4 regions of the Priestia sp. YIM B13489 genome follow, and region 2 is predicted to be linked to each of the others. Evidence: riboswitches for the same ligand, from Rfam matches in the RefSeq annotation. Region 2 holds a riboswitch; each other region holds the start of a gene.
The links. Region 2 has a riboswitch for S-adenosylmethionine ahead of ACFX4W_RS25510 (hypothetical protein). Riboswitches for the same ligand answer to the same signal wherever they lie in the genome.
Positions count from the first base shown of each region.

Region 1: linked by a shared signal. The riboswitch ahead of metE (5-methyltetrahydropteroyltriglutamate--homocysteine S-methyltransferase) and the one ahead of ACFX4W_RS25510 (hypothetical protein) in region 2 are both predicted to bind S-adenosylmethionine.
Region 3: linked by a shared signal. The riboswitch ahead of metK (methionine adenosyltransferase) and the one ahead of ACFX4W_RS25510 (hypothetical protein) in region 2 are both predicted to bind S-adenosylmethionine.
Region 4: linked by a shared signal. The riboswitch ahead of ACFX4W_RS27205 (hypothetical protein) and the one ahead of ACFX4W_RS25510 (hypothetical protein) in region 2 are both predicted to bind S-adenosylmethionine.

Region 1 is NZ_JBHZOQ010000036.1:67,626-75,543, forward strand. It holds gene ACFX4W_RS02185 (L-ribulose-5-phosphate 4-epimerase) at 1-49, shown strand, start outside; gene araA (L-arabinose isomerase) at 79-1,503, shown strand; gene ACFX4W_RS02195 (sugar porter family MFS transporter) at 1,651-3,030, shown strand; gene ACFX4W_RS02200 (hypothetical protein) at 3,175-3,363, shown strand; gene ACFX4W_RS02205 (metallophosphoesterase family protein) at 3,606-4,481, shown strand; gene ACFX4W_RS02210 (hypothetical protein) at 5,011-5,262, shown strand; SAM riboswitch class I at 5,343-5,453, shown strand; cobalamin riboswitch at 5,533-5,721, shown strand; gene metE (5-methyltetrahydropteroyltriglutamate--homocysteine S-methyltransferase) at 5,871-7,918, shown strand, end outside.
Region 2 is NZ_JBHZOQ010000053.1:3,811,705-3,819,622, forward strand. It holds gene alaP (alanine permease AlaP) at 26-1,429, opposite strand; gene ACFX4W_RS25505 (DUF1540 domain-containing protein) at 1,747-1,905, opposite strand; gene ACFX4W_RS25510 (hypothetical protein) at 2,006-2,344, opposite strand; SAM riboswitch class I at 2,414-2,515, opposite strand; gene ACFX4W_RS25515 (hypothetical protein) at 2,637-2,933, shown strand; gene ACFX4W_RS25520 (GNAT family N-acetyltransferase) at 2,946-3,392, opposite strand; gene ACFX4W_RS25525 (hypothetical protein) at 3,474-3,914, opposite strand; gene ACFX4W_RS25530 (glycosyltransferase family 2 protein) at 4,024-5,013, opposite strand; gene ACFX4W_RS25535 (DUF6044 family protein) at 5,026-6,711, opposite strand; gene ACFX4W_RS25540 (GtrA family protein) at 6,749-7,171, opposite strand; gene ACFX4W_RS25545 (metallophosphoesterase) at 7,331-7,918, opposite strand, start outside.
Region 3 is NZ_JBHZOQ010000053.1:1,998,916-2,006,833, forward strand. It holds gene ACFX4W_RS16005 (ABC transporter permease) at 1-64, opposite strand, end outside; gene ACFX4W_RS16010 (ABC transporter ATP-binding protein) at 51-821, opposite strand; gene ACFX4W_RS16015 (ABC transporter substrate-binding protein) at 823-1,821, opposite strand; gene ACFX4W_RS16020 (alpha/beta hydrolase family protein) at 1,994-2,776, shown strand; gene ACFX4W_RS16025 (DUF2584 domain-containing protein) at 2,831-3,073, shown strand; gene pckA (phosphoenolpyruvate carboxykinase (ATP)) at 3,108-4,697, opposite strand; SAM riboswitch class I at 5,072-5,189, shown strand; gene metK (methionine adenosyltransferase) at 5,322-6,524, shown strand; gene ACFX4W_RS16040 (glycosyltransferase family 4 protein) at 6,557-7,702, opposite strand; gene ACFX4W_RS16045 (phosphatase PAP2 family protein) at 7,721-7,918, opposite strand, start outside.
Region 4 is NZ_JBHZOQ010000053.1:4,127,218-4,135,135, forward strand. It holds gene ACFX4W_RS27200 (M20/M25/M40 family metallo-hydrolase) at 1-742, opposite strand, end outside; gene ACFX4W_RS27205 (hypothetical protein) at 1,212-1,454, opposite strand; SAM riboswitch class I at 1,523-1,624, opposite strand; gene ACFX4W_RS27210 (M20 peptidase aminoacylase family protein) at 1,687-2,841, opposite strand; gene ACFX4W_RS27215 (GNAT family N-acetyltransferase) at 2,889-3,395, opposite strand; gene ACFX4W_RS27220 (methyl-accepting chemotaxis protein) at 3,924-5,168, opposite strand; gene ACFX4W_RS27225 (M48 family metallopeptidase) at 5,430-6,182, shown strand; gene ACFX4W_RS27230 (DUF1259 domain-containing protein) at 6,395-6,802, opposite strand; gene ACFX4W_RS27235 (YmaF family protein) at 7,056-7,394, shown strand; gene ACFX4W_RS27240 (LapA family protein) at 7,787-7,918, shown strand, end outside.

The DNA.
Region 1 (7,918 bases), on a different contig from region 2:
TTATTTACGAAAACACGGACAAAATGCGTATTACGGGCAAGGACAGTAAAAGACTTACATACAGAAAAGGGGATTATCATGTTAAAAACAGCTCAAAAAGAATTTTGGTTTATTGTTGGTTCACAGCATCTTTACGGAAAAGAAGCGCTAGCAGAAGTAAAAGCACACGCGCAAACGATGACTGATGCTTTAAATGAAAGCGGTGTCTTGCCTTATCCGATTGTTCTGCAAGATTTAGCTGTGAATGCTGACACGATTACAAAGATGATGAAAGAAGTGAATTACCGAGATGAAGTTGCCGGCGTAATTACGTGGATGCATACGTTCTCGCCTGCAAAAATGTGGATTCGCGGTACCAAACTACTGCAAAAACCGCTGCTTCATTTAGCAACACAATTTAACGAAAGCATTCCTTGGGAAACGATTGATATGGACTTTATGAACTTGAATCAATCCGCTCACGGTGATCGTGAATACGGCTTTATCAACGCTCGTTTGAACAAGCAAAATAAAATCGTAGTGGGCTACTGGGAGCGCCCCGAAGTACAGCAGCAAATTGCACAGTGGATGGACGTAGCCGCTGCTTATAACGAAAGCTTCAACATTAAAGTTGCGCGTTTCGGTGACAATATGCGCAACGTCGGCGTAACGGAAGGAGACAAAATTGAAGCGCAAATTCAATTTGGCTGGACGGTTGACTACTTCGGAATCGGTGACCTTGTTCAATATGTCAATGCCGTTACGGAAGAAGAAATCAATGATTTATTTGCTGAATATGCAGACGCGTATGAATTTGTCTACGGTGATTATTCTGCAGAAGACTGGGAGTCTAGCGTAAAAGTACAGGCAAGCTATGAAATTGCGATTAAACGTTTTCTAGATGAAGGCGGCTACAGCGCCTTTACCACTAACTTTGAAGATCTATACGGTATGAAACAGCTTCCAGGTCTAGCCGTACAGCGCTTGATGGCACAGGGCTACGGCTTTGCTGGTGAAGGAGACTGGAAAACAGCAGCGCTTGACCGCTTGCTTAAAGTAATGAGCCATAATCAGTCAACGGGCTTTATGGAAGACTACACGTATGAATTAGCACCCGGACGTGAGTCAGTGCTTCAATCACACATGCTTGAAGTGGACCCGACGCTAGCAGTAAACAAGCCAAAACTAATCGTTTCTCCCTTGGGTATCGGTAACCGCGAAGATCCGGCCCGCTTAGTGTTTGACGGTAAACAAGGAGAAGGCGTAGTGGTTTCCATGGCCGACTTCGGCACGCATTACAAGCTGTTAATTAACGAAGTATCGGCGTTTGAGCCGGAAGTTCCAGCTCCACATCTTCCCGTGGCGCGCGTGCTTTGGAACATTAAGCCGAACTTCCAAGACGGCGTTAAAGCGTGGATTGAAAACGGAGGAGGCCATCATACGGTTCTTTCATTAAATTTAACGACGGATCAAATCGTGAGCTATGCAAAGCTTGTGGATCTAGAGTACGTCATTATTAAGTAAGCATCACTACTTTCGAGGGAGCGCTGCTTCCTTGAAAGTGAAAATATAGTGTTAGTAAAAGAACGCCGTTTTTAGAAATAAATGAAAGCGTTTTAAATTTGTGTGATAGGAAGCAAAACTAAGACAATACAAAGGGGATCTATAATCATGAGTAAAGTATCAAGTAAGTTTATCTTCTTCTTCGGCTCATTTGCCGGTATTTTATTCGGTTATGATATTGGGATTATTGCTGGTGCAGAAGGTCATATCCGTGAAGCGTTTCATTTGAGTCCGCTCTGGCTGGGGATTGTGGTTTCGTCGCTAATGGGAGGAGCAATTATCGGTTCCATTTTAAGCGGATTATTAGGCGATAAGTTTGGAAGAAGAAAGTTAATTTTAATTTCGTCGATCATCTTTCTTTTAGGATCCATCGGTTCCGCGATTGCACCAGAGGAAATTACGTTAACGATTGCGCGCGTCTTTTTAGGTACAGCAGTAGGAACGGCTTCTTCTTTAGTTCCTGCCTATATGTCAGAAATCGCACCCGCTCATATTCGCGGGAAGCTTTCAGGTTTAAATCAGCTAATGATTGTAATTGGATTATTATTAAGCTATATCGTAGCCTTTATTTTTGAGCCGGTTCCAAACAGCTGGCGATTAATGCTTGGCAGCGCCGGTATTTTTGCAATTGTATTATGCATCGGTATGATCAAGCTTCCAGAGTCGCCGCGCTACTTAATTAAAAATGGAATGCCAGATAAAGCGCGTGAAGTGCTGCGTACGCTTCGCCGCTCAACAGCTGAAGTAGAAGCTGAAGTGTCTGAAATTGAAAGCGTAGCTGTGCATGAACAATCAGGCATTAAGCAGCTGTTTCAGAAAAAGTTTCGTCTAGCTTTAATTATCGGCGTCGGAATGGCAACTTTTCAGCAGATTCAAGGCTCAAACTCAATTGTTTATTATGCAACAAGCATTGCTCGTCAAGTTGGTTTAGCCCCGCAGGTAGCTGCTGGTTTTACGGTTATTGTTGGGGTAATCTTTGTCGTGACAACACTTATTTTTCTGCAGTTTGTCGATAGATTCAACCGCCGTACCATTCTTACGATTGGCGGCGCGGGTATGGCTCTTTCATTTTTTACACCGGCTATTCTAGGAGCGTTAGGCGTTAATGAAGTCGTTGTTAACTGGGTTACGTTAATTGCTCTTTGCTGCTTTATCCTTTGCTATGCGTTTTCTTGGGCGCCGCTTACGTGGATTATTGTAGGAGAAATTTTCCCGCTTTCTGTACGCGGCATCGGTGCTGGGATTTCATCTGCTTTTAACTGGACGGGATCGCTGGCAGTAGGGCTTGTGTTCCCTATCTTAGCTGATCAGTTTAGTTTGGGCGTTATCTTTTCAACGTTCGGGATCATTTGTATTCTCGGTTTATTCTTCATACGCTTTGTAGTTGTTGAAACAAAAGGACGTAGCCTAGAGCAAATTGAAACGGACATGGCAGCTCGTTCTGGAAGAAATTCTGTAAGTCCAGTTGAGCGTAATAAATATGTTTAATTGTCGTAAATGTTTTAAATGTAAGATGCTGAGATAAAAGTATTTTAGCTGAAGTGAAAAACGAACCACTAATCAAACACTTTGATTAGTGGTTCGTTTTTTTATGGTGAACGCAGGTTTCAGCTGTTTCGTTTCTTCTAGCAGTTGATTCGAGAGCAAGGCGAAGACTCCTGCGGGACAAGCGGAACAGATGAGACCCCGCAGGCGCACAAGCGACGAGGAGGCTCATCGGCCGCCCGCGGAAAGCGAAGCCTTGCACGGAAATCAACTGCGGGGGAACAAGCGGTTCAGCTCATGTCGGCCTTTGTTTGTCCCCAGCCTCTTTCTTATTAGTAGATACAGAGAGTTCATCTTTTACCCTGTCCTATTAGTGCCTAATAAAATGGAAAGATAGGTTAGCTTATCATAATGTAGACTTTAATAGATATTCATAACTAGCAATTTCTAAAACGAAAGCTAAATGTGCGTTCTGCTTACAAGAAGGTAGTGACCATCATCAACAAATTCTCATATAAATAAGTAAGCTTGTTTACTTTTAACTAAATTTATTTATTAATAGGGGGATTAACTAGTTGATGAATTTGACGCTTCATGAACGTTCTGAAAAGTTATTAAAGCAAAGAATTAAACAATTAAATCCGAGAGATCCATTTAACTTTGTTTTTATGGGAGACAGCAGAGGTGACGGACCAAACGATAATTGTTTCACGATGAGCGGTGAATTTGAGCTTGTGTTAAAAAAGGCGGTGGAATTGAACCCGCTGTTTATTATTCATGGGGGAGACACCGTCTATACAGGGAAAAAAGAGTATTTGGAGCACTTTGTTAAGGTTGTTGAAAAAATCGCCCCGAACATTCCTATGTTTGTATGCGTAGGGAATCATGATGAACTGTACCTTGATGAAAGCAATCTCGAAAACTTCAGAGCCACTATCGGAAAAGTACACTGGGTCATTGATATTCCTGTCTTCAACTTCCGGTGCATCGCATTAAATAATGTCATCAGTCCCAAGAATAAAATATATGGATTTACAGATAGAGAGCTGAATTATTTAGAGCAGCAGCTAGAGGATGCTCCTCGTAATACCGTTGTAGCTATGCATGCGCAGCCAAATATTGGCCGGTGGTCAAATCTTGAAGGGTTTCCTGTAACGACTCCTCAAAGTCAAGAATTTTTTGATTTAATTCAAGAACACCGCGTGAAAAAAGTGTTAGTCAGCCACGTGCATGCGTATGACGAGCAGTTTATTAGAAAAAACAGAAACGGGTCGTTTACGCTTGGAAGAGGCACTGATTTTGTATTGTCAGGAGGCGCCGGCGCTCCCCTTGATTTTGAGCCGCCTTTAATTTTAAATAATTATAATTTTACGGAATTTTTTGTAAGCAGGTACGACATTTTAGGTCCTCTTCTTTGGAAGGATTTTGGACGACCTCGAAGAAATTGTTTGTAAAAACAAGAAAGTAGAAAGCTAGGTTCAAAAAAAGAGGCTGGAACAAAAGGGTTTTAGACGAAGTGAAACGAATCATCGATCAAGATGTGTGATTAGTGGTTCGTTTTTTTGTTAAGGCAAACGTAGGTTTCATGTGTATAGGTCTTTCTAGCAGGTGATTGGAGGACAAGACGAAGACTCCTGCGGGAAGCGAAGTCTTGTACGGAAATCAACTGCGGTGTCACAAGCGATTCAGCTCATGTATTCCATTTGCCTTTAGAGTGGATTCATTTGGTGATGTCTCAACCTCTTTTGGAAAAATGTGCATAACTCTTAACGAAACCTTGTAGCAGAAGGCTCAGTCAAACGTTATAATAGATAATGAATGATGATATATTCTCTATATTTGTCATATATTTGTATTACATATGTAATTAAAGAAAAACATTCACTTGATATACTGTTTAATGACTTAACTTTATCTTAAAATTTACAGTGAAATGCCTGTTTATAGAGGCTTAGAACATACACAGCAAATGGAGGAGCAATCATGGCAAACGAAAAGATGCAAGAAGGACTTGATCGTTTTATCAAGGAAGATTTAAATGACCTTTTAGGTAGACTGTTCCCCTTAATGGACCGGGAGTGTGCCGAAGAAAAAAGAAAGCTTATCGAAACAGCGGTAGAGTACATTTATTCGTCAGGATATCACCAAGGGGCAAAAGATTTAATCGAAACGCACCGAAAAGATGATTACAAATTGTTAAGGCAAAAGTTAGCGTCAGCGCCTCCTAAAAACTAATTTTTTTGAAATTTCTTTTGACAGCATAAATGTAAGGTGTTAAGATGACTCTACATTCAAAATATTATAAACAATTAAAACTCTTATTGAGAGAGGCGGAGGGACTGGCCCTGTGAAGCCCGGCAACCATTTAACATTCTTGTTGAAAAGGTGCTACATCCTGCAAAGCGTACAGCTTTGAAAAATAAGAGAGGATTTCATAGATACTATGCCTCTCTATTCGTGATAGAGAGGCTTTTTATTTTATGTGAATATGTTTTGAATGAACAATTTTATAAAAATGCATCAGGTGCTGTGTAACGAATGTACGCAGCTTAAAAGGGAAGACCGGTGAAAAGCCGGCGCGGTCCCGCCACTGTAATGGGGAGCAACTTATTAACCACTGTTTCATGTTGAAATGGGAAGGGATAGGAAGCGATGAACCTAAGTCAGGAGACCTGCCTGTTGTATGCACTTAAGCTCTACGGGATATAGAGAGGAGTGAGGAATACGTGTTGAGAAAAACAGGCTATCTCAACTTTAGTTAAGTATGCGTATCATCTCTCTTTTCATTTCGAAAAGAGAGATTTTTTAGTTTACCGATAAAAAATATACAGGGAGTGGAAAAAATGAGCAGTGTAAAAAGTTCAAACTTAGGTTATCCAAGAATTGGTGAAAAACGAGAATGGAAAAAAGCGCTTGAGCAGTTTTGGGCAGGAAAACTAGAGAAAGATATCTTTTTGCAGGAAATTGAGTCTCTTCGTCTAGGGCATTTAAAAAAACAGCGTGACGCAGGAATTGAATTGATTCCAGTCGGCGATTTTAGCTTATACGATCACGTGTTAGATACAGCCGCTATGTTTGGTCTAGTGCCAAAGCGCTTTGATTATGACGGGGGACCGGTATCGCTTGAAACGTATTTTGACATCGCGCGAGGAACAAAAGGTGCGGTAGCTTCTACGATGACAAAATGGTTTAACACAAATTATCACTATATCGTACCAGAGCTTGAGGAATGTACGCCGGCACTTGTAGAAAATCGCCCGCTTCAATTTTACAAAGAAGCAAAACAGAAGCTGAATATTGAAGGCAAGCCCGTTATTTTAGGTCCAGTAACATTTGTGAAGCTGTCAAAAGGATATAAAAAAAGTGAGTTTAAAGAAGTAGTTGAACAATTTGTTCCGCTTTATGCAACTATCTTAGCGGAGCTGCAAGCAGAAGGAGTAGAGTGGGTACAAATAGATGAGCCGGTTTTAGCTACAACGCTATCAAAAGAAGACCTGGCGCTTTACAAAGAAGTCTATCAAGCTTTGAAGGAAGCAGCACCGAATGTAAAAGTCATTTTACAAACGTATTTTGACAGCGTTGATTACTATAAAGAAGTCGTGTCTCTTCCTGTTGAAGGAATTGGTTTAGACTTTGTGCATGACCGAGGCGAAAATCTCACTGCCCTTAATAAATATGGTTTTCCAACTGATAAAGTGCTGGCAGCAGGAGTGATTGACGGACGAAACATTTGGCGTGAAAATTTGGACGAGCAGCTTTTAACGATCAGTGAAATTGAAGAAGCCGTATCAAAAGACCGTTTGATTCTTCAGCCTTCATCAAGTCTGCTACATGTTCCTGTCACGGTGAAAAATGAAGAGACGATTGATCCAGTATTGAAAAATGCGCTCTCTTTTGCAGATGAAAAGCTAAAGGAAATTACGCTGTTAACAAAAGCGGTGCAGCAAGGAAAAGAAGCAATAGAAGAAGAAATAAGCGTAAGCAAGCAGGCAATTCAAGCATTAAATGGATCATCTTTTCGAAATTGTCAAGATGTGCAAAAAGAGCTGAAGCAGCTGCACAGCTATAAAGCAGAGCGACAAGCGCCGTTTGACGTACGTCAGCGCGTTCAGCAAGAAGCGTTTCAACTGCCGCTTCTTCCAACGACCACGATTGGAAGCTTTCCGCAAACAAAAGAAGTGCGAAAAGAGCGTCTAAAATGGCGTAAAGGCGAGTTAAGCGATGAAGCATATGAAGCGTACATTAACGAGGAAATAAAAAAATGGATTGAAATTCAAGAAAACATCGGCTTAGATGTCCTTGTGCACGGAGAGTTTGAGCGTACGGATATGGTCGAATACTTCGGTGAGAAATTAGGAGGCTTTCAGTTTACGAAGTTTGGCTGGGTGCAATCTTACGGTTCTCGCTGCGTGAAGCCGCCGCTTATTTACGGAGATGTATCGTATGAGCAGGCGATGACGATCAAAGAAACGGTCTACGCACAGTCTCTAACAAATAAGCCGCTTAAAGGAATGCTGACGGGTCCGATTACGATTTTAAACTGGTCGTTTGTGCGTGATGATATCCCGCGCTACGACGTCGCAAATCAAATTGCGCTTGCTCTTAGAAAAGAAGTAGAAGCACTTGAAAGTCAGGGCATTTCAATGATTCAAGTAGATGAACCGGCGCTGCGTGAAGGACTGCCGTTAAAACGAGAAAACTGGGACAGCTACTTAAATGCTGCGGTGTATGCGTTCAAGCTAGCGACGGTATCGGTGCAAAACGAGACGCAAATTCACACGCATATGTGCTATTCAGAATTCGAAGAGATTATTGATGCGATTAAAGCGCTGGATGCCGACGTGATTTCCATTGAAACGTCTAAAAGCCACGGTGAATTAATTTATGCGTT
Region 2 (7,918 bases):
CTTTCCAAGAAAGAGGTCTTTTCTGTTATTTCACTAGCTTTTGCTCAGCTGCAGCTGAACTTTGACTTCGTTTATGAAATCCTTTTGCGTAGTACGCGATAATAAGACCGATAAACCATAATGGTCCGATGACAACTGCAATTCTTGTATCTGGATTATATGCCATGAGAACCACTACCAGCGCTAGGAACGCAAGTGACACATAAGATGTTAACGGAAATAAAGGCATTTTGTATTTCAGCTTTGCCTCTTCACCTGTTTTTAACGTTTTGCGATATTTAATTTGAGAAAGCAAAATAATTCCCCATGTCCAAATCGCACCGAATGTTGCAATACTTGTTACCCACGTAAATACTTTGGCAGGCACAATGTAGTTTAACGCTACTCCGACTAATAGCGCACCTGCTGATGCCAAAACAGCTTTTCCCGGTACGCCGCCCTTTGTAAGCTGACCGTATCCTTTTGGTGCTTCTCCGTGTTCTGCTAAGTTAAACAGCATACGGCCTGTACTAAAAATACCGCTGTTACAAGAAGAAAGAGCTGCTGTTAGTACAACAAAGTTAATGATACCAGCCGCCGCTGGAATGCCGATTTTTTCAAATGTTAATACAAACGGGCTTCCCTGTGAACCAATCTCTTGCCACGGATAAATCGACATAATGACAAATAACGCACCGACGTAGAAAATCAGAATACGCCAAAAGACAGAATCAATCGCTCTTGCTAGAGATTTTTCGGGATTTTTCACTTCTCCCGCGGTAACGCCGATCATTTCAATTCCTAAATACGCAAACATGACCATTTGCAGCGACAGCAAAATACCTTTGAATCCGTTCGGGAACAGTCCGCCGTTGTCCCACAAGTTTTTGATACCAGTCGCAACGCCGCCGTTGCCGATTCCGAACACGATCATTAATAATCCAACGGCAATCATTAATACAATCGCTAAAATTTTAATAAGTGCAAACCAAAATTCCAGTTCACCATATGCCTTAACAGCTAAGAAGTTAACCGTTGTCATGATGACAAGCGCCGATAACGCCCAAATCCAGTTTGGTACATCCGGATACCAATACCCCATATAAATACCAACGGCTGTAATTTCAGCCATACATGTTACAACCCATAAAAACCAGTAGTTCCAACCTGTTAAATAACCAGCAAGCGGCCCTAAGTAGTCGCGTGCGTACTTGCTGAATGAACCTGCAACAGGTTTTTGAATCGCCATTTCTCCAAGTGCTCTCATAATAAAAAACATAATCATTCCGCTAAATCCGTACGCCAATAATATTCCTGGCCCTGCTAATTTAATAGCAGATGCAGATCCAAGAAACAGTCCTACCCCTATGGCTGCTCCTAAGGACATCAGCGTCACATGTCTTTCTTCTAACCCGCGTTTCAATTCTTTCCCCTGAGTTTTCCCCTGCATAAACGTCTCCCCTTTTTCCAATCTGTCAAAACGAGATGAACACAGCCTTTTTTGTTAGCGCTTTCATATAAATTTGTGCTAAAAGACAGCTAGGCTGTATATTTGTATTCTATCACCTTTCCCTCACTTTTCTTTTGTCGAAAAACAAAAAAATTATCTTATCATTTTGTTTAAACGCACAATTAGACATAGGCACTACTTTTTTACTATGTATTTATTATTGCACTTAAGTAATAGTATTTTTTAAAAATAGAAAAACGCCGACTCAACTCCGTCAGCGCATCGTTCATTTTATGCTTTTTTATAAAAACTAGCATTTATCTCGCGGGTTCAAAAGTTTTACAGCCAGGTTCTTCCGTTTCAGAAACATGGTGACTACTTTCAGGACTCACAACGTAAATGGACTCTGCACTGCATTTATTTCCGGATTTCCAATACATGCACTCATTCACTTCACACAATACACCTTGAGCCACTGTTATCCCTCCTTTGCTTGTCTTATCTATTTACTACCCGAAATATAACGATTCTAACATTTTTACGCAAAAAAACCGCTTGTTTCTCAAGCGGATCTTTTTATTGCGTGTGTTCAACATACTGTTTTTTAGCTAAATATAACTCACGGCTCAGCGTGATCCGCCGTTCTCTCAAGTGCCTTAAGTTAGCCTGAAATTGTTCGTTAGTTGGCTCTTCTTGAATTAAGCGATACGTAAAAGAAATATCTTCATTTAACTGTTTAAAATCTTCCCATATCTCTTGAACTAGAGCGGATTGTTTTTCTTCAAATGAACGATTTTGATGCGTTTTTAGCGCCGCTAAAATTTCCTGCTGCCACGTTTCGTCTTTTATTTCTTTTGCTAATAAGTATAGATCTAAATAATCATTAATGCATAAATTCGTTTGTGTATTATTCAATGTCATCACCTTTTCTATACGAAATGTTTCTTCCTAAGAAGAGGATTTCATCATAGAAAAAGATTCCTCTTCTTATCTGTCAGAGCTAGGCTATGCTGGAATTAGCACCATTCAATAATTGTGGTTGCTGAGGTTTCAAAGGGCCAGTCCCTCCACCTCTCTAGATAAGAATATTTCGTTTTTAAATTATTTCTGACTATTCTAATATGTTTTATAGGTTACGTCAATAGCTTTTCAATAAAAAGAAAAAAGAAGTAAAATATGGTATGCTTTCATAAAGGATGGTGAGCACATGAAACGATATATGTTATCTGCTTTTTTGGGAAGCTTGCTGCTGCTTCTCAGCATTGCCTTTTCATCTACTTTCCATATTGCAATTGTCAAAACAACCGGAAGTATTGGAGGGATTATTTTAGCAGCAGCGGCTTTGATCATGAACGCGCTTGAAGCCCCCCCCTCCTCAGACAATACAGCTGGAGGAGCCGTTGAAGTACTAGATAAAGGCGCTGTTTGGGCTACTTATTTACTTTTACTTTCATTACCGAACCTCATCGCATGTATAACATCTTATGTTTTATGGACTCGCTGACATTCATCAACGTTACGGACGTTTTGCCACTTGGAAGCTCATTGATATTTGTTTATCTACAAAGCCAAGTTCACGATACACATGCTGTGCAAAATTCCCAGCATGAACGCTGAGTCTGATTTCAGGGTATCCTTTGATAGACAATTCATCAATTGCTTTTTGCATTAACGGCTTGGCTAAACCTTGCCCGCGGTATTCGGGTACAACATATAATTCGTAGATAAAGCCAATTTCTTCTTTTGAAAAGAAGTCGGTAGATGGGCCGATAAGAACCCAGCCTGCGAGTTTATTTTCTTGTCTTAAAACTAAATAATAACAGCCTTTTTCAAAGGCACTACCAACTAGTTCATTTACGCGTTCAGCTGACGGATGAAACTGCTTCATCGTTCCTTCAAACAGCGCATCAGCAGATTTCGTCCGAATTTCCTGTAATTCTTCTTCAGTAGCTTTTGCAATCATTATGGATCTCTCCTTTCGTGTTCGTTTTCCACATGCGAGGATAAATTCCTGCAAAAAAAGTCTTCGCCTAAGCGAAGACTTTTATTTAAATTCAAAATGTTCTTGATGATTGCCTCGTTCGTCCGTCCAGTTAATCATAATGTCTAAACTTGCCGCTTTTCCAGGAACAGCAAAATTCGCGTAGCGAAAACGCTGACCGCTTTTGCTTAAGTTAGACCTTTCAATAGGAGAAAACAAGCTGTATTTCGCCTTATTTTTTCCTTCGTGCCGAAAAGCTTGGACATGCACGCGCTCTACGTCTTTTCCAATGTTTTCAACGGTTAATCCATATGTATGATAGACGTTATTTTTCCACTTTAGCTGATTATCTCCCGTCATGCTCGCTTTTGTCAGTTCAACCGACCATTGTTCAGATGATTTCTTCATTGGAAGCTTCTCAATCGAAAGAGCGCTGACATGAATGGCTGCAAAAGCAAGCCAAACAAAACAAAAAGTGCTGACTGTATAAAATAGTCTTTTCATAGATTTTGATCTCCTTAGAAATTTTAGTAGTAGCATTTCCTGTTCACTCAAAAATTATGATAAACGCTTTAACAAAAAAAGCCTCTCCATTTAGGAGAAGCTTCTTAAATTAATGCATAAGCAAATCTTTTTGTTTGTCTAATGAGTGTTTTGTATATAAATCTCTTTCAATCGCATATTTAGGACGCTGTTTCACTTCGTTAAAAATCTTGCCAATGTATTCTCCGACAAGACCCATTCCCATTAGCTGCAAGCCGCCTACAAGCCAAATTGATAAAATAAGAGACGTCCAGCCGATTTGCGTATGATCTAAATATTTTTGAATCAGCGCATAAATACCAAACGCAATACTAAAGAGAAAAGAAGCTCCTCCAAGCAGCGTCAATAAGCGTATCGGCGCTACGCTAAAAGATGTAATTCCATCAAATGCAAAAGCAAGCATTTTCTTTAACGGATATTTTGATTCGCCCGCTGTCCGTTCTTTGCGGTCATATGTGACTTCCGTGGAGCGAAATCCTACTAATGGTACAAGGCCTCGTAAAAAGACGTTGCCTTCTTTATATTTCATAAGTTCACCAAGAGCACGTTTGCTCATGAGACGAAAATCGGCGTGATTTTGAACGAGCTGAATTCCTAGCTTATTCATAAAACGGTAAAACCCTACTGCCGTGGTTCGTTTAAAAAATGTATCAGTTTCTCTGCTGTCTCGAACACCATATACGACTTCATACCCGAGCCAATATTTCTCTATAAAAGTACGAATAACGCTGATATCATCTTGTAAATCTGCGTCAATGGAAATGACGCAGTCAGATTGCTTATGGGCTGCTTCTAGTCCTGCGAGCAAAGCATTTTGATGTCCTACATTCCGCGCTAGCTTCAACCCTTTTACAAACAAATTGCTGCAGCTTTCTTTTTCAATAAGCGACCACGTGCTGTCTTTGCTTCCATCGTCTACAAATAAAATGGTACTTTCACTTGATACAAGACGTTCATTTATCAGTTCTTTTACTACAGTAGTTAATTGAAAAGATGTTTCTGTGAATACTTCTTCTTCGTTGTAACATGGAACAACAATCGTTAAAATAGGTCTGTTCATGTTATTGCCCCCTTACTTTGCTTCATATACATACACTTTCCAAGCGGACTGTTTATCGTTAAACGCTTTTAAAAAGTGCAAACCGTCACTTTCAGCATTTTCGATTGGCACAGCTGAAAAGATATAGCGACCGCCCATTTTTTTAAATTGGCTGATATTAAGCTGCAAATGACGGATTTTTTTCGTTGAGTCTTTTCGGTAATCATATTTTTTCCCTAGCTCGCTAACAAACACATAGCAGCGGTTGCCCCAGTGATCATAGTAACTTTCTAACTTTTTATTTTTATCAAGCTCTTTGGCAATGATTTTGCGAAACTCATGTTTATACGTTAACGGATAGAAGTTGTTATACGTATCGAGCGTATAAAAGCCGTTATACTGAGCAATTGATGGATGAAGCCCAATGCTTGCTACCCGATAAGATGATTTAGGTTTCCCTATATATCTGCTGATTTCATCGAATTGATGGACAGCATAAAATTCTTTGACTGACGGCTCGTGATTGTAGCGATAATAAAGCTCAGGGTTCGCTATAAATAACACAAGCAGCTGTAAAATCAAACACACCCACACAAACTTTTTCCACGCCTTGCTCCGTTTCCATAAAACATAGCTGCCAACTGCAAACATCAAATAAATAATGAGCGGGCGTAAAAAATGAAATCTAGCAAAGTTAAACGTATTAAAAAGCTGATATTTTTCTTTTAACGGCTCCCATCCTTTATAAAACCAAAACGCATACCAAATCGACAGTAGTAGATTAAGGATAAATAACTGCAAAAACGTTTTTTCAAGCTTCCCCTTCTGATTCCGAGCAACGATCCAAAGTACGATAAAAGAAAGCGGTAAAATCACAAAGGTATGAAGCGTCATTACATGCGTATGCCCAAGCGTATAGTTCTTAAAAGCAAGGCGAACGGAATGTCCGAAACTTAGAGTAGAGCTTAAAAATTCATTTCGACTCGTCGGGGCCTCGGGAAATAAAAGAGAATCAACAAGACGGTATTCAATGAGCAGAAAGACAGCGGTCATCGCTGCAATACTGCTTAAAAAAGGAATATTCCAAACTCGTTTTTTAACTGCATCTCTTAGCCACAGCATTCCCATCGCCGTTAAAAAGAAGAAAAATCCTAGAACAAAGCTCGCGTAAAACGGAAGTAATAAAAGAGTAAGCCATTCCTTCCACGTTCCTTCGCGGTTTCGAATGGTTAAAAACGCCCACAGCGCCAGCGGCTGTCCTAATGTACTCAGCATGCCCGAAGGCCAAAATGGCGTAAGTGCAAAAGCAAGTGATACAAGCACTCGAATCGCATAAGCATCCTCACTTTTAATAAAATGCTTTTTTAATAATAAGTACATTCCAATTAAAGCAAATACGCGCGTGATCGTTTGGCTGAGACTGTACGCAAGCATGGTCGGAAATAAACCATACAGCCACTGAATACCGCTAAATTCTGTTCCAAACGTATTCCTCGGCAATCCATTAATAATTTGAGGTAATACGGCATGACTGGAGCCAAACAGCTCTCCGCTTCGATGCAGAACTTTATACCACGTAATATTTGAGTCTAAATTATCGTGCACGCGTATATGTGAATTTTCCCCGAGCAAAAACATAGGGGATACATACGCAAGCAGCAAAAGGAAAGCGATAATAAGCAATGTTTTTTCTTTATTCATAGCTGTTTCTTTCTTCATCTGTTAACACCTATTTCCATTTCATAATTGCTAGAAGCTAATCGTGTACGACGACTGCTTCTTTTTTTGTATTGAATACAAAGTATTTTTGACCCGTATAATTTAAAAGCGTATACAGACCTGTTCCGATTAATATACCGACGTCTTTTTTGAACGGACGCACAGCAGCAGGAAGTTGATGCAATAACCAGCTGGAGAACTGCAGTCCAATATAGTAAGACAAGCCGTAGCAAACGCCGATAACCAAAATAAAACGCAGTATGCTTGTAGATAAATGAACTCCGCTTTTAAACGTAAATATTCGATTTAACACGTAGCTGACGACTGCTCCTGCTGCGTTTCCGATAAACGTTGCTGCCCAGTAATGATGAAAAATATGAAGCAGCACATACATAATGGAAAGACCTACTGCTGTATTGACCAGTCCCACTACTAAAAAACGTACAAAAGATCCTTTCATACAAACTCCTTTTGATTTTTGATACTTTCATTAAAATTACATATTATGACTTTAAATACAGTTTCAGTGTAGCAACTCCACTTAAAAATCTAATGAAAATAACATTAAAAACAGATGAAAAAAAGCTAAAAGAATCAATAAAAATCAGGATTCTTTTAGCTATTTAGTAGAGCCTTCAATGATTAATTTTTGGTCGCTTTGATTGTCAAACGCATCCACTGCCGCTACTTCTATTTGATACGCAGTATGAGGCTGTAAACCTGATAACGGAAGACTTAGAACATCCGGAACGGGATCGCTGTAGTATTGAGAAAATGCATTATATGTTTTGACCACTTCTCCAGTTTGTTTATTTTTGACGGTAATGCGATAAGAATGAACCATCAGATTATCCACCGCTTGCGTAAACTGGATATACAGCTGATTCGATGAAGCTTTTTCTTGTATAACAGAAATAGTAGAGCTTGGGAGAAAAATCGGTTTTACTAAATCTCGTTCATTCGTGTAGTGAAACTTTTTTGCATCTGCAGGTATGTTAATTTCCCACGCTTCTCCTGTCCACTTATTTGCGTGAAAATCTCGCCTTTTAACGACTACTTTTCGATTATAAACCTCTACAAGAAGACCTTGACTCACATCTCGGTAGCCAGGAGGAAGTTCACCTTGTAAATATCCGGCACCAGGCCATATATACCGAACAGAAGACGTTGCAAGAGATGTAAAATCTCTTTGAAAAATAGTACGAGG
Region 3 (7,918 bases), 1.8 Mb from region 2:
TTTCGCCTCGAACCTTGCGAAGGTAGCTTTCGTGAAGAGTATCTAGGGAGCTAGTGGGTTTCAAGTTGATCAAGCTCCTTCCATATGTCCATAAATAAATCGTTATAGACAGGATGCTGTCGTGCTTCAAACGGAGAAAGGGTTCGTAAAATAGAAGGAACCGTGAATGTTTTTGCAATTTTTCCCGGCTTGGCTGAGAATAAAAAGATTCGGCTGCTCATAGCAATGGCTTCGCCGATATCGTGCGTGACCAAAACAGCCGTTTTTTGATAAGTCATCAGCGTTTTGGAAACAAGTTCTTCAAGCTTGAGTTTTGTTTGAAAATCAAGTGCTGAAAAAGGTTCATCCAAGAGTAAAATAGCGGGGTCAATGGCAAGTGTTCGGACTAAAGCGACGCGTTGTCTCATGCCTCCGGATAACTGGTGTGGATATAGGTCATCTACGCCCTGTAGACCAATTTCTTTTAGGAGTAACAGTGCTTTACTCTCTGTTTTATCTGTTAGCTGTCCGCGAATTTCAAGCCCAAGTAAAATATTTTCTTTAATAGTTTTCCACGGAAACAAATAATCTTGTTGAAGCATATAACCGATGTTTGGGACTGATGTTCCGATATTTTCACCGTCTATTGTGACAGAGCCGGACGTTGGTTCAATCAAGCCTGCAATAATCGATAGAAGCGTCGTTTTTCCACATCCGCTTGGGCCGAGAAAGGAAACAAATTCTCCTTCTTCAATAGACAAATTAATATGTTCAAGTGCAGTGGTAGCAGACTTTGTCGTAAGATACATATGCTGAACATCTTGAATGTGAAGTTTTGTCATATTACTCACTCATTGCATCTTTTGCGAATTTTGTGTTGACTAGCTTGTTGTGGTCGATGTGTCTTGGAAGTTCTCCAGATTCATCCATGATTTTTTGTAAATGATCCCACTCTTTTTGATCTAATAAAGGGTTAGTTGCAAAAGATTTTTGGGATTTATAGCGGTCAATCACGGTTTTTAGCGTGTCTTTAGGTGTATCTTCAAAATACGGTGCAACCACTTCAGCAATTTCATCTGAGCTATGTGTATTCACCCATTTTTGTGCTTTGTAAATAGCTCGAGTAAATTTAGCTGCCGCTTCAGGGTTATTTTTTAAATAGCTTTCTTTGGCCATAAATGTTGTATAAGGAACTGTTCCTGATTCTTTTCCGAAGGAAGCAACGATATGTCCTTTTCCTTGTTGCTCTAAAATACTAGCCGTTGGCTCAAATAATTGAACGTAATCTCCAGTACCAGAAGCAAAAGCATTCGCAACGTTAGCAAAATCAATGTTTTGAACGAGTTTTACATCTTTTTTAGGGTCAATATTATGCTGTTTCAACACATATTCCCCTACCATTTGCGGCATACCGCCTTTACGTTGACCAAGAAACGTTTTGCCTTTAAGCTGATCCCATGAGAAGTGATCGACTTTTTTACGCGCTACTAGAAATGTTCCGTCGGTTTGGGTTAGTTGTGCAAAGTTGATGACGGGATCACTAGACCCCTGTGCATATACGTAGATTGAAGTTTCCGAGCCGACTAAGGCGACGTCGATGCCGTCAGATAAAAGTGACGTCATTGTCTTATCTCCGCCCCACGTTGTTTTTAAATCTACCTTTAGTCCTTCTTCTTCAAAAAAGCCTTTTGAAATAGCAACGTACTGGGGAGCATAAAAGATAGAGCGAGTTACTTCGCCGACACGAACCGTTTGTACAGATGTTGTTTTGCTGCAGCTAATTAGTGGAATGAGTAAAATCATAATAGCAAGCAAAGAAAAAAGCCATTTGATTGGTTTCATAAAGCAAACCTCCTTAAAAGAATAAAATATTTTATGATAATGTATGTAAGAAAGTAGAAGAAGGTGAGTGCCTATATAACTATGTGTAAAATCAAAGAAGTATTAGCCAACAATTGAAAGTACACCTTAGCGGGAGAAAGCAGGCTAGTTATATAAAGAATGGAGGAAAAAAATGAAAGATGGAACAATTCTTCATAAACAGCGTTTCCCATCATCAAACCCTCGTGTGGCGCTGTGGGTGATTACATATGCATGTCAAGGGCTTAAGATTAAAGGAATGCTCGCAGAGCCAAAAGAAAAAGGAATGTATGACGGCTTTTTATACTTAAGAGGAGGTATTAAGAACGTAGGAACGGTTCGTCCTGCTCGACTTATTCAATTTGCTTCTCAAGGTTTTATTGTGATGGCTCCGTTCTATAGGGGAAATCAAGGAGGCGAAGGAAACGAAGATTTTGCAGGAGATGATCGTTACGATGCTTTTGCTGCTTACGATTTACTGAAACAGCTCCCTAACGTCTACCGTGACCGCATTCATATTTTTGGGTTTTCAAGAGGGGGAGTGATGGCTTTACTCACAGCCATTGAAAAAAACGACAGCCGCTCTCTTGTGTTATGGGGAGGCGTCACGGATATGGTGCTGACATATGAAGAAAGAGAAGATTTAAGAAGAATGATGAAGCGGGTGATTGGAGGAACTCCTTCTAAATATCCTGAAAGATACGAATGGAGGACACCTTTGCACCGTGCTCATCTCGTCGAGCCGCCGGTCTTGCTTATTCATGGTTTAGAAGATAAAAACGTATCGATTGATCATTCCTATCAGCTCGAATCTAAACTAAAGAAGTCCAATAAAAAAGTTACCAGCTGGTATTTCGAAAACTTTCCACATGCTTTTCCACCAAAAGAAAACCGAGAAACGGTGAAGAAGTTAACGAAGTGGATGAAAGCGCAATAAAAGATATGCTACGATAGAGAAAACAAGTAGAATAACAGTGAGGAGTGAGAAAAAATGGGGATGCCGCTAGAATTAAATACAATGATTGTGACAAAAGGCAACGAAAAGCGTGTAACGGATAACATTTTTCAAATTGAGAAAAAAGGATATCGCTTGTATCCGTTAGATATTCCATTAAACATTCACAAAACGAAAACTGGAGAATGTATTGGAACTGCTATTGTGCGTAAGGTAGAAATGGAACAGGAAAAAACCATTGTCACATATGAACTGACAAAATTACATTCGACTAATTAAAAAACCGATCGTCTCTAAGACGATCGGTTTTTTATTAGACCCTAGGTCCGCCTAATGTTGAAATGTCAGATGCTACATCGTTAAAACGCTTGAAATTAGCTTTGAATTTAGCAGCAAGCTCAGTTGCCTTTTGATTATAAGCTGTTGCATCGTTCCATGCTTTAGAAGGCTGAAGCACTTCATCAGGAACGCCCGGAACATGAGTTGGAATCGATAAACCAAAAATAGCGTCTGTTACTGTTTCGGTATTAGCTAGTTCTCCTTCAAGGGCTGCTTGAACCATAGCTCGAGTGTAACTTAACTTCATTCGTTCTCCCACGCCGTATTCACCGCCGGTCCATCCAGTATTTACAAGGTAGACATTTACATTATGTTCATCGATTTTCTTTCCTAGCATTTCTGCATAAGTTGTTGGAGCAAGAGGTAAGAAAGGCTCACCAAAGCATGTAGAGAAAGTAGCCTGTGGCGATGTTACGCCGCGCTCTGTTCCAGCTAACTTACTAGTGTATCCGCTCAGAAAATGGTACATCGCTTGTTCTTTTGTAAGCTTGCTGATTGGAGGCAAGACGCCAAAAGCATCGGCAGTTAAAAAGACAATAGCTGTAGGGTGCCCAGCAACGCTTGGTAATACTGTATTATCAATAGAGTCAATTGAATAAGCGGCACGAGTATTCTCTGTTAAACTATTATCATTATAATCTGCTACTTTCGTATTTTGATTTAACACTACATTTTCCAGTACGGCGCCGAAGCGAATTGCATTGAAAATTTGCGGTTCTTTTTCTTCGGAAAGCTGAATGCACTTCGCGTAGCATCCTCCTTCAATATTAAATACACCAGAGCTTGACCAACCGTGCTCGTCATCTCCGATTAAACGACGGTTTGCATCAGCAGAAAGCGTTGTTTTACCCGTTCCAGATAAACCAAAGAATAATGCAACGTCACCTTCTTCTCCTACGTTAGCAGAACAGTGCATGGATAGAATATTGTTTTGAGGAAGCAAGAAGTTCATCACTGAGAAAATAGATTTTTTCATTTCACCAGCGTATTCAGTTCCTCCAATTAGCACAATACGTCGCTCTAACGAAAGAATAATGAAGGTTTCAGAGTTCGTCCCGTCTGTTTCAGGATCAGCTTTGAACGTTGGAGCTGCTACAATTGTAAACGGCTTCACATCATCATTTGTTTTTTGTTCGGCTGAAGGGCGAATGAATAACTGCTGAGCGAATAGGTTGTGCCATGCAAATTCATTAACTACTTGAATTGGTAACTGATACTTTTTATCAGCTCCAGCATATCCATTAAAAACAAAAAGTTCATCCTGCTTCTTTAAGTGAGTTAAGACTTTTTTGTATAGCGCATCGAATCGCTGAGCAGAAATTGGCTGATTGACAGGTCCCCATTCAACCGTTTTTGAAGACACAGCATCGCTTACAATAAATTTATCTAAAGGAGAGCGACCTGTATATTTTCCGGTTTCGACTGACACAGCACCTGTAGAAGTCAGCGTTCCTTCGCGTCGAGCTAGAATTTTTTCAACAAGTTGTGGAACAGATAATTGGTGTTTTGTTGTTTTTAATTGAAGCAAACCATTTAATTCGATAGACATATCAACAGTACTCATGTGCACTACCTTCCTTTTTTAGCTATTATTTATTCATTAATGTTTGAAATTTATAATTAGTATAACACATTTATTTAATTATTCTATACTATTTAACTAAAAATGTTTGTGTATTATAAAAAAATGTACGTTATACCTATTTTAGACACATGTATATGTGCTAGGAGCGAAAAAAGTGAAGCTGTTTTAAGTGAAATCCTCATTTTGATCTGTCTTATTAACTAAACTTAGTGATGATTCTTAATAAGGTGTACTATTTCGTAATTTGAGTATGTTACATTAAAACAGATTCAAACATAAAGAGATGATTTCCATTTGAATGTTGTTGACAGTGAAGCGCTTTTTCATGTATTATATGTCCTTGAACGGATACTCTCTTATCCCGAGCTGGTGGAGGGACAGGCCCTATGAAACCCAGCAACCATCGTCATTTTTTTGTGTAGACGATAAGGTGCTAACCTGATGCAAGGGCACAACCTTGATCGATAAGAGTGAAAGGCTTATGTAGAATTTGATACCTTTCCTCGATACAAGGAAAGGTTTTTTTATATTTTTTAACGTGTAATGAAAATAAGGGAATGAGTACCGTATCACAATGTATCGTATTTATAAGGAGGAAAACTGATGTCAACACAACGTCGTCTGTTCACGTCAGAATCTGTTACAGAGGGACATCCCGATAAAATTTGTGACCAAATTTCTGACTCAATTCTTGATGCTATCCTAGCAAAGGATCCAAATGCTCGTGTTGCTTGTGAAACAAGCGTAACAACTGGTTTAGTTTTAGTAAGTGGTGAAATTACAACTTCTACTTACGTGGATATTCCTAAAACAGTTCGTGAAACAATTAAAGGAATTGGCTATACTCGTGCAAAATACGGATTTGATGCTGAAACTTGTGCAGTATTAACATCTATCGACGAGCAGTCAGCTGATATCGCTGCTGGTGTAGACCAAGCGTTAGAAGCACGTGAAGGTCAAATGTCAGATGAAGAAATCGAAGCAATCGGAGCTGGAGACCAAGGGTTAATGTTTGGTTATGCATGTAATGAAACAAAAGAATTAATGCCTCTTCCAATTTCATTAGCTCATAAACTTGCTCGCCGTCTAACAGAAGTACGTAAAGAAGAAATTCTTCCTTACCTTCGCCCGGATGGTAAAACACAAGTAACAGTTGAATATGATGAAAACAACAAACCTGTTCGCATCGATACAATTGTTATTTCAACTCAGCATCACCCAGAAGTAACGTTAGAGCAAATTCAACGTAACTTAAAAGAATATGTTATTAATCCAGTTGTTCCAAACGAGTTAATTGATGAAAATACAAAGTATTTCATTAACCCAACAGGACGTTTCGTAATCGGCGGTCCTCAAGGAGATGCTGGTTTAACTGGTCGTAAAATTATTGTTGATACTTACGGCGGATATGCTCGTCACGGCGGCGGTGCATTCTCTGGTAAGGACGCAACAAAAGTAGACCGTTCAGCAGCTTATGCAGCTCGTTATGTTGCGAAAAACATTGTAGCAGCTGATCTTGCTGATAAATGTGAAGTACAACTAGCATATGCAATTGGTGTTGCACAACCAGTATCTATTTCAATTGATACATTCGGTACAGGAAAAGTTTCTGAAGAAGTACTAGTAGACGTAGTACGCAAAAACTTTGACCTACGTCCAGCAGGCATCATTAAAATGCTTGATTTACGTCGCCCAATTTATAAGCAAACAGCAGCTTACGGCCACTTTGGTCGTACGGACGTGGAGCTTCCTTGGGAGTTCACAGACAAAGCGGAAGCATTAAAAACTCAAGCTTTAGCTAAATAATAAAAAAATCTCCGTGAAAACGGAGATTTTTTTTATGCCCATTGAATACCTGCAGCAGATTTTTCTACGACAACTTCATATTCTGAAAGCAAATGCTGAAAAATGGCGTCCCATGATTGAGTAAGAGCGTATTGCCTCGCTGCATGGCCAAAGTGAAGCCGCTGATGCAAATCATCGAGTAAATCTGTAATAGCCGAACTGAATTCTTCTAAGGAGTGAGGTTTGCAAAGGTAGCCGTTTCGCCCGTGCTGAACCATCTGTTTAACTCCTCCTGCATTTGCTGCCACTACAGGAGTTCCAGAAGCAAGAGACTCCAGTACAACATTTCCGAAGGTTTCTGTTTCTGAAGGAAAAACAAACAAATCAGATGATGAATAGATATGAGCAAGTTGCTTACCTTCAAGGAAGCCTGTAAATGTCATATGCTCAGATGCTTGCTGGTGCATTTGTTCTTTTAAAGGGCCGTCTCCTACAATAACCCAGTGAATTTGATGCCGGATATGATCCGGTAGAGATCGTGCGATTTTTATTAAAAAATCAGCGTTCTTTTCTTTAGCTAATCTTCCTACATACGTTAAAATGTAGGGCTTTTTAATATTATATTTAATACGAATATCAAAGCGGTCATAGTGGGGATGAAATAATTTATGATTTACTCCTCGCGACCAAATAGCTACGTTGTGAAACCCTTGTTCTTCTAGCTGCTGTTTGGTCACTTCAGAGGGAGCGAATATTTTTTGTACAGGTTTATAAAACCATTTCATATATTTTTGTAGTGGTACACGCATTTTTTCAAGTTCATAGTGAGATAAATAATCATCAAAATTGGTATGATAAGAGCCGACAAGAGGAACACCTAATCTTTTCCCGTAATAGGAGCCGCAAAGCCCCATTGTAAAAGGAGTGGCCAAATGAATAATAGAAGGATTGAATTCCTGCAGCTGCTTTTTAATTTTTAGAACGTTTGGCAATGAAAAGCGGCTGTTTGGATAAAGAAAAAACGGCATGCTGGGCGAACGGTGAACATACGTTGAAAATGACTGATCATGAGCAAATTCAGGAGCAAATACCTGGATGGGAATTTGCTTTGATTTGACGTACTGAGTAAATTGATAAAGTGTTTTAGCAGCTCCGTTAACTTCTGGAGCAAATGTATCCGTAAATAAAGCAATTCTCATTAGTACTCCTCCTATCAATTAAGTTAAAAATATGTTCAGTGAAACAGCACCTGAAAAGATGCCCAGTATCAGGCCTACCATGACATCCGTCGGATAGTGCAGACCGAGATAAATTCTTGAAATCCCTACCGTTACTGCAAGAGGCAAAAGAACAGCAGCGAAGGCTGGATAAACAATCATAAGAGGGGTAACCAACGAAAAAATAGCTGTTGTATG
Region 4 (7,918 bases), 320 kb from region 2:
CATTTAAACCAGCTAGCGGTTCCCCTACATGAGTTTCTTTTCCATAACACAAAAAGCTTGGCATGATTTTTCCAATCGATCCTGAGTACACATAGTTCGTTTGATCTCCAGGATAGCGGCTGAACACCGGTTCTGCATTTAGCATGAGAGAAAAATCCAGCTGATGTTTGCGGGCAAGTTCTAAAAGAACAGGCACTGCTTTTCTCATCCCAAGCGAATTTACTTCTTCATCCGGTACCGACAGCAGCAGGATGTTTCCGTCAAACTCTCCGTTGCATGCTCGTTCAACCATACTGATATGCAGGGCAATGCCTGCTTTCATGTCCATCGTTCCTCGGCCAAAAAGCCAGTCTCCTTTTATCATATCTTTTTGTACGTGCGCCGGAACTTGTTCCATATGGTTATAAAAAGTACGTGTTAATGTATCAGCGTGAAAAGCATCCTTTTTCCACTGTCCATAATCTTGTACATCCACTACATCGTAATGACTTACTAGTACAACTGTTTTGTTCGTATTTTTCCCTTGAACAAAAGCTGTAACAATCGATCGCCCGTCTCCTGTTGAATGAAGCTCGACTTGCTCATTTTTTTGAAAGTAAGGCAGCTTCAATAAATATGATGCTATCGATTCAGCCATTTCCACTTCTGCCATCGTTCCTGTCACGCTAGGTATAGAAACCAATTCGCTTACAAGTTTTTTTAACTGTTCTTTTGTTTGATACAAAGATGTTTTGTTCGACATACCCTTCATCTCTTTCCTTTTTCTAAATTTTCTATCAAACAAAACCATTCGTCAATCCCTTTGACAGAGACCCTTTCATCCTATCCCTATGTATCATAGTATGGCGCTGTCTTTACGCACATGATAAAAAAAGAGTGCGCGGCTAGGGATAGCACCGCACACTCTTTTTTTACTTTTGGTCATCTTCTAAAAAGTCTAGGATACGATCAATAAGCTGTTCGCTTCCTGCATCGTTTCCGTGTTCAAGAGACATTTCCATTTCAATGCTCCTTTCATAAAATATTCTTGTTTTATAACATACCACAATTCATTTCGAATGTAACCTTTAATTTGTGTAAAAATTTCGACAATTTATGATTAATTTTAAAACCTAGCGAGTATTGATTATACCCACCAGATTCTTTGCTTGTCAAAAACCATGCTTTCTATTTAAAAACACTTAAAAAATAGAGGCGCGAGCAGACTTCTTCTATAAAAGACAGCCTACTCGCTCAAGCTTGGAACAGCATGATGAATAAATTTCTAGTTCATTTGCTTTTTGTATATCTTTAATATCTATGCCTACAGCATATGTACGAACATGGTTTTCGACCACAATTTCATAAAATGTTTCTAACTCACGATAAGCTACTTGATAATGCTTTCCTAATAATTTCACTGCTTCCTTTAATGCTTTCTCTCCTGTATGTGCTGCAACTGCTGTATGACTCATAAAACCCTCTCCTTTTAGAAAAATAAAAAAAACTCATTTTGCTTTGATGCAAAATGAGTTTTTCACCCGTTTTATCACCCAAAGCACATGCTTTGCTGGTAGGAGCACCTTACATTCGTAGGTTGCTGTGGAGTCAAAGAGCCAGATCTCTCGTCCACTCGTGATAACTTTTTAATTTAAAATTTATTTTATCAAACAATTCCATCCGCGTAAATAGAAAAATAAAAATATTTTAATTTTTTCGGTAATGGAATGAATTCAAAAAACGAAAGCTTAGATTAGCAAAATAAGAAGCTGCTACAAGTAATGCCTCTTCATTTAATGAAAAAGAAGGATGGTGCCATTCATATGCTCCAGCTGTACCCATCCATACAAAAAATCCTGGTACATGCTGCTGATATACGGCAAAATCTTCTCCTCCAGGCGATTGTTCAGCTTCTACGACTTGATAACTAAGATCCTCTGCCGCTTTAATAGCCAGTTTTTCCAGCTTATCATCATTGTTGACTACAGGAAGATATGGATACCATTTAACGTCTACTGAAGCCCCGAAAGCTGCGCCAATCCCTTCAGCAGTTCGTTTCATAAGAGCCGGTATTTTTTCTCTCGCTTCTTCTTGAAAGGTACGCACCGTTCCTTCAAGCGTTACTTTGTCAGGAATGACGTTCCACGAGCTCCCTCCGTGGATTTGAGTTATGCTGACAACAACATTTTGAAAGGGGCTGAGATTACGGCTGACAATGGTTTGTAAACTAGTAACAATTTGACCAGCAGCAGCAATCGGATCTATTGTTTTTTCAGGAATACCCGCGTGACCTCCTACTCCTTTGACGTCAATTTCAAAACGATCAACGCTTGCCATTAAAGGTCCCGGTTTGATACCAATGGTTCCTACAGGAAGATCCGGTTTGTTATGCATCCCAAATATCGCTTCCACTCCTTCGAGCACACCTTTTTCAACTAGCATTTTTGCCCCTGAAGCCGTTTCTTCGGCTGGCTGAAAGATAAATCGAATCGTACCCCAAAGCTCGTGCTGACGCTCTTTAAGAAGGATAGCTGCTCCGATTATAGAAGCCGTATGAAAATCATGGCCGCACGCGTGCATAACACCGTTCACTTCAGAAGCAAATGGCAGATTGGTTTTTTCTTCAATTGGCAGCGCATCAATATCAGCTCGAATAGCGATAGTAGGTCCCGGCTTTCCTCCTACAATTTCTGCTACTGTCCCTACGTCTAATTGGAATGCATCCGCTATAGAAATATCATAGTGCTTTAACCACTTTTTAATACGTTTAGTTGTTTCATATTCTTTCATTGAAAGCTCTGGAAACCGGTGCAGCTCACGGCGTATGTCTATTAACTCATTTAGTAGTAATTGATCTGTCATATTTATCACTCTTTCACATTTCTTAATTTGGATCACTTCTCTATCTTTTACGACAAAGAGTGTACCTTATTGAATTTTTTATAAAGAAATACGGTCGTATAACCTTCTGCAAGGCGCTTTTCTTTAGCTTGAACATATCCTTTTCGTTCATACATCTCAACTAACCAAGGATGTTCTTTTGCTGTTCCTAAAGACACACCTGGTGATTTAAACATATTTTTTATTATCTCTTCCTCTACTAGATGCAGCAGCTTAGATCCAACGCCTTTCCTGGCAAACGACGGGTCTACTGCAAACCACCAAAGATGCGGAACAGCAAACGGACCTGGATGTTCTCCCCAAGGCATTCGTATAGACACAGTTGCAGCGATTCTTTTATCTTCTTCATATACATAGCAAAGGTTTTGAGAAATATTTTTCTTAACGAGGGCAAGATCAGCAGTAGCTGCTAAGAAAGGAATGCCTAGCTCTCGAATAGGCTTATATGCTTGTAGAGTTAAGTTCAATAAGTTATCTGCGTCGTCATTTGTTGCCAAACGGAATTCATTTTTCATCTCTTCGCCTCCTTATGTAGTGCTTAAATATTTTATTTAACTTATAAGTTTACTAAGAATTAAAAAAGACAGACTGCCGCCTTGCGTACTCACTATACAACTGCTTTTATAACGTGTCAATTCTATTTATCGTTTTCTATAAAGGGTATAAATAAAACAAAAGAGATTGAGACATAACTAAATCACTCCAAGCTGAAGACGAAGAAATGGGATACATGAGCTGGACTGTTTGTTACACCGCTGTCGATTTTCGTGCAAACCTTCGCTTTCCGCAGGCGGCAGCTAAGCCTCCTCGTCACTTATGCTCCTGGGTGGCTCACCTCTTCCCCTTTTCCCCCAGAAGTCTTCATCTTGCCCTCCAACCAGTAGCTAGAAGCACCTACATACATGAAACCTACGTCCAACATAACCATGAAAAGATCTAAACGAAGTTGGATTCTCTATCAAGAATCTCCATTCATCGTTCGGATCTTCCTGCAACGAAAATACTTTTTTCACAGCCTCATTACGTATATACCAAGATCAACTTCAGGATTCACTTACCGTAGCTTTTAAAGTAGCTGCCAACACCACAAGTTCTTCTATAGATGCTAACTCCTCCTGTGAAGCCGCAGCTACTTCTTCAGCATAAGCAGCTGCTTGTTTAGCAACCTCTGAAAGGCCCATGACAGACTCCATTACCTTGAACGAATACCCATCAATCTCTCCTGTTGCCTTTGTCATTTTGTTCATTTGTTCTTGAGCAGCAAAAACATCTTCCATGATTGTGGAAAATTGTTCATTTACATCTTCGACAGTGGCAATACCAAGTGTGACTTCTTCTGTATTGACTTCCATGTTTTGATAAGCCTGCTTTGCCTGCGCTTCAATTTCTTTTAACAGATGACTGATTTGTATAGCGGACGTTTTAGATTCTTCCGCTAGCTTACGTACTTCTCCTGCTACTACAGCAAAGCCTTTTCCATGTTCCCCAGCTCTTGCAGCTTCAATAGCAGCATTAAGTGCAAGAAGATTTGTTTGTTCAGCAATTCTTGTAATCGTGTCAATAATTCGTCCAATCTCTGTAGAACGATCTTCGAGTCCCTTTACTTCACTAGTGGATATCTTAACTGATTCATAGATTTTATTCATTTGGTTCGTCACCTCTTTCACCGAAACATTTCCAGTGGAAGCATGTTCAGAGGCTCTGTTCATCGATTGCTGTACCCTTGAAGAATGATCAGTCATTTTCTGAAGGAGCTTGGCCATATCCACCATAGCTTGCTCGGTTTCAACCACATTTAGCAACTGCTTATCAGAACCCGCAGCAATTTCTTGAATCGACATCGTAACTTCTGTCACAGCTGTTTTTGTTTCCTCCATGCTTGCAAACAGTTGCTCTGAGGAATGACTGACCGTGCTCTTTGTTTTACTTATTTTCTGACGCAGCATTCTCATGTGAATCATCATTTCATTAAATGAAGATATGAGTGTACTAATCTCATTTTTCCCTTTCAAAGGAGCAAGATCTACAGATAAATCACCGTTTGAAATCCCTTTCATTGTTTTTGACAAATTTTCAACCGCAATTATGTAGCGACGTATGATAAAATAGAACACGGTAGTTGTAAAAGAAACAAACAGAAATGTAATCACTAGCGTAATCGAAGCTGCTTGCTCTTGTTTCACAATAAGATAATAATTTGTTACTTCAATTACAGTAGATGTTATGGTCATCATGGCTGCAATCATACATAGCATTTTCATGCGTAAACTTTGAAAAGCTTTTTTCATTTTTTCATCCCCTATACAATCTAAAGACATAGAATGTCTAATCTATATTAGTAGTATCGGCATATTTTTATATTTTTTTGTAAAAACTAAAGAAGAATTGAAACAATTATTATTGGCGCTTTTCCACTAAATATTGGAATACATTTCATTCTGTAAGGCGCTGCAACAGCAGTTGATAACTGTCTGATTATTCTTTCATTTGACCAAACTCTACCTTTGCTTATAAAATGAAGATTTGTAGAAAGGAGTACGAAAAATTTTATGTATACGTATCAAACAGGCAATCAAACAATTGACTACAAAATTGAAGTCGTTCCAAATAGAACCGATATCACGGTGCAAATTTGTGACAAAGAAGGGGTAAAAGTTATTATCCCAAGAGGTCTTAATGAAAACAATGTGCGTTCAATCATCGCACGCAAAGCAACATGGATTTTAAAACAACTAAACGGTTCACAGCCAGCTGAGGAAAAGCCAGCTGCTCCAAAGAAAGAAGCAGTAAAAAAAGAAACAGCTAAAAAAGAGGCTCCTAAAGCAGCAGCTTCTGCAGCTAAAACTGGTTCTTTTGAAGAGGGAGACAAATTCCCTTACCTAGGACGTCAATACCGCTTAAACATCGTTCGTGGAGATGTAGCAAAGGCTGAAATGACATTCCGTGCAAAATTCATTGCTACAGTACCTGAAAGCTGGAACGAGCAGCAAACAAATGAAGGTATTGGACAACTGTTAACAGAATGGTACCAAGGCCGCGCAGGTGAAAAATTCCAAGAAGCTTTGAAATCTGTTAAAAAAACTGCAGACAATGCTCCTGAATCTGTTAAGTGGGACGAGTTAGGTGAAGAATACGCTACGACTCAAGATAATACAATCGTATTAAACTGGCGTTTGCTAACAGCTCCTCTTGCAACAATTGAATATGTCATTGCTTCTCAATTTACAAATGCAGATGAGTTATTCGAAGATGCAGCTGAACGCAAACAGTGGTTAAGCGATAACACCCTAAACGCATTTTAAGTTTATACATAAAAAAAGCACGCGGCGAACGCGTGCTTTTTTTATTTGGATAGAAGTACCCGAATAATCTCACTGCTCAAAAATTAGTTAACCTGATAGGTTCATTCAAGCGCAGTTTATAAACCAATATATAATATACATGTTTAAAGTTTTATTAATCTAATTTTAAAAGCAGTAAGTAAGAATAAACTGATTCTATAAAAAACTGCTTTCTATCCTTTTAATACTTTAAACGCTTCTCTTACTTTTCGTGCAAAATCTAACGGTGGTTCTACGGATTCAAAATGCATATACATTGCTCTCGGCTCTTCAAATAGCCAATGGTTGTGAACGGCCGTAACCTTAATATCTCTTTTTCTAAGCTCCGTTAATAATGGATTTACCTCTTCTTGCAAAAGCACGGTTTCACCTAGATTTAGCGCTCTTCCCTTGCTATCTAAATCTTCAAAAGTAAAAAATTGAGGAGTAACTAACGGAGAGCGTGTTGGACGCCCTAAAATTTTAAAACGAATCGTCCGAAATTTTTGTACCAAACAAACGCCATTTTCATCTAAACTGCCTTGTCCACCTAGAATTCTCGCAAACTCCTGACATAGACTCTTTTTATTTTCCCAACTCATTATGCTGACTTCCTCTCTTGTAATAACTTGTCCTACCTTAATAAATATATGTGAAAGTTATCAAGTAGAAACGGCAAACACACAGGAAAACTACCCATTTTATAAATCCTGATTATCAAAAGTCATATTTATTTTTCTTTGTTCATATCAATAGCATGTATTTTTGAATTTAACTAAACAGAGAAATTTAGATGTCCATTTAAAAAATTTACTTAAACAGTTTTTTAAAATTGAATTTATAGGGGGAAGTAAAATGAAAAAAATAGGCAAAGATGATTTTATTTCGGGGTTTGTTCCTCATCATAATCATGGCTCAGTGGACTACACTTCTGTTGCGTCAGGACATGTCCATCAGTGCCTCGATGTAACGTCTCCTCCAATTCAAAGCGAGGATGGAAGCCACATTCACTATACAGAAGGCTATGTTGTTTTTGAAGACGGACATACACATCATTACAAAGCCTACTCTGGTCCCGCTATTCCCATTGGCAACGGTATGCATGTTCACTATTATGACTTTTATACCAGCGAAGACAACCAGCATCGGCATCATGTCAAAGGTGTAGACCATCCTGCTCCAGGCGATAGATAATGAAATAGTTTAATGCAATTAAGCCAAAGTCTCAGCTTCTGGACTGATTTTCATCTTGTGTTTATACCCCTTTATTAACAGTGAGACCTTTAATAGATAAAGGTCTCTTTGTGCATATATGAGTTAAATGCCAGTCTCTCCCTCTGCTTAAGCAAAAAAGGATACGCGAGCTCTTTATTCCAAAAGTTCGACATACCAGGTCTTTGGACATGTCAAAGTTTCTACACCAATCGATATATTGTGTTTTAAAAGAAAGATATATATAATCAAGAAAATGTTTGATTTTGTTTAAATGTGGATACGTATACCTATAAGCAAGATAACAAACACTTAAGATGAGTGGTTACGCTATAAAAGTTGTAATGACCATGTAAAGAAAGGAAGTGCAGCTTATGAAAGGACAGAGCTTTTTTATTTTAGGACTTATATTTGCTCTTATCATTGCTGTTTTAGCTGTAATTAACAACGATCCTGTACAATTTAACTATGTATTTGGTTCACAAAAATGGCCTCTTATTTTAATT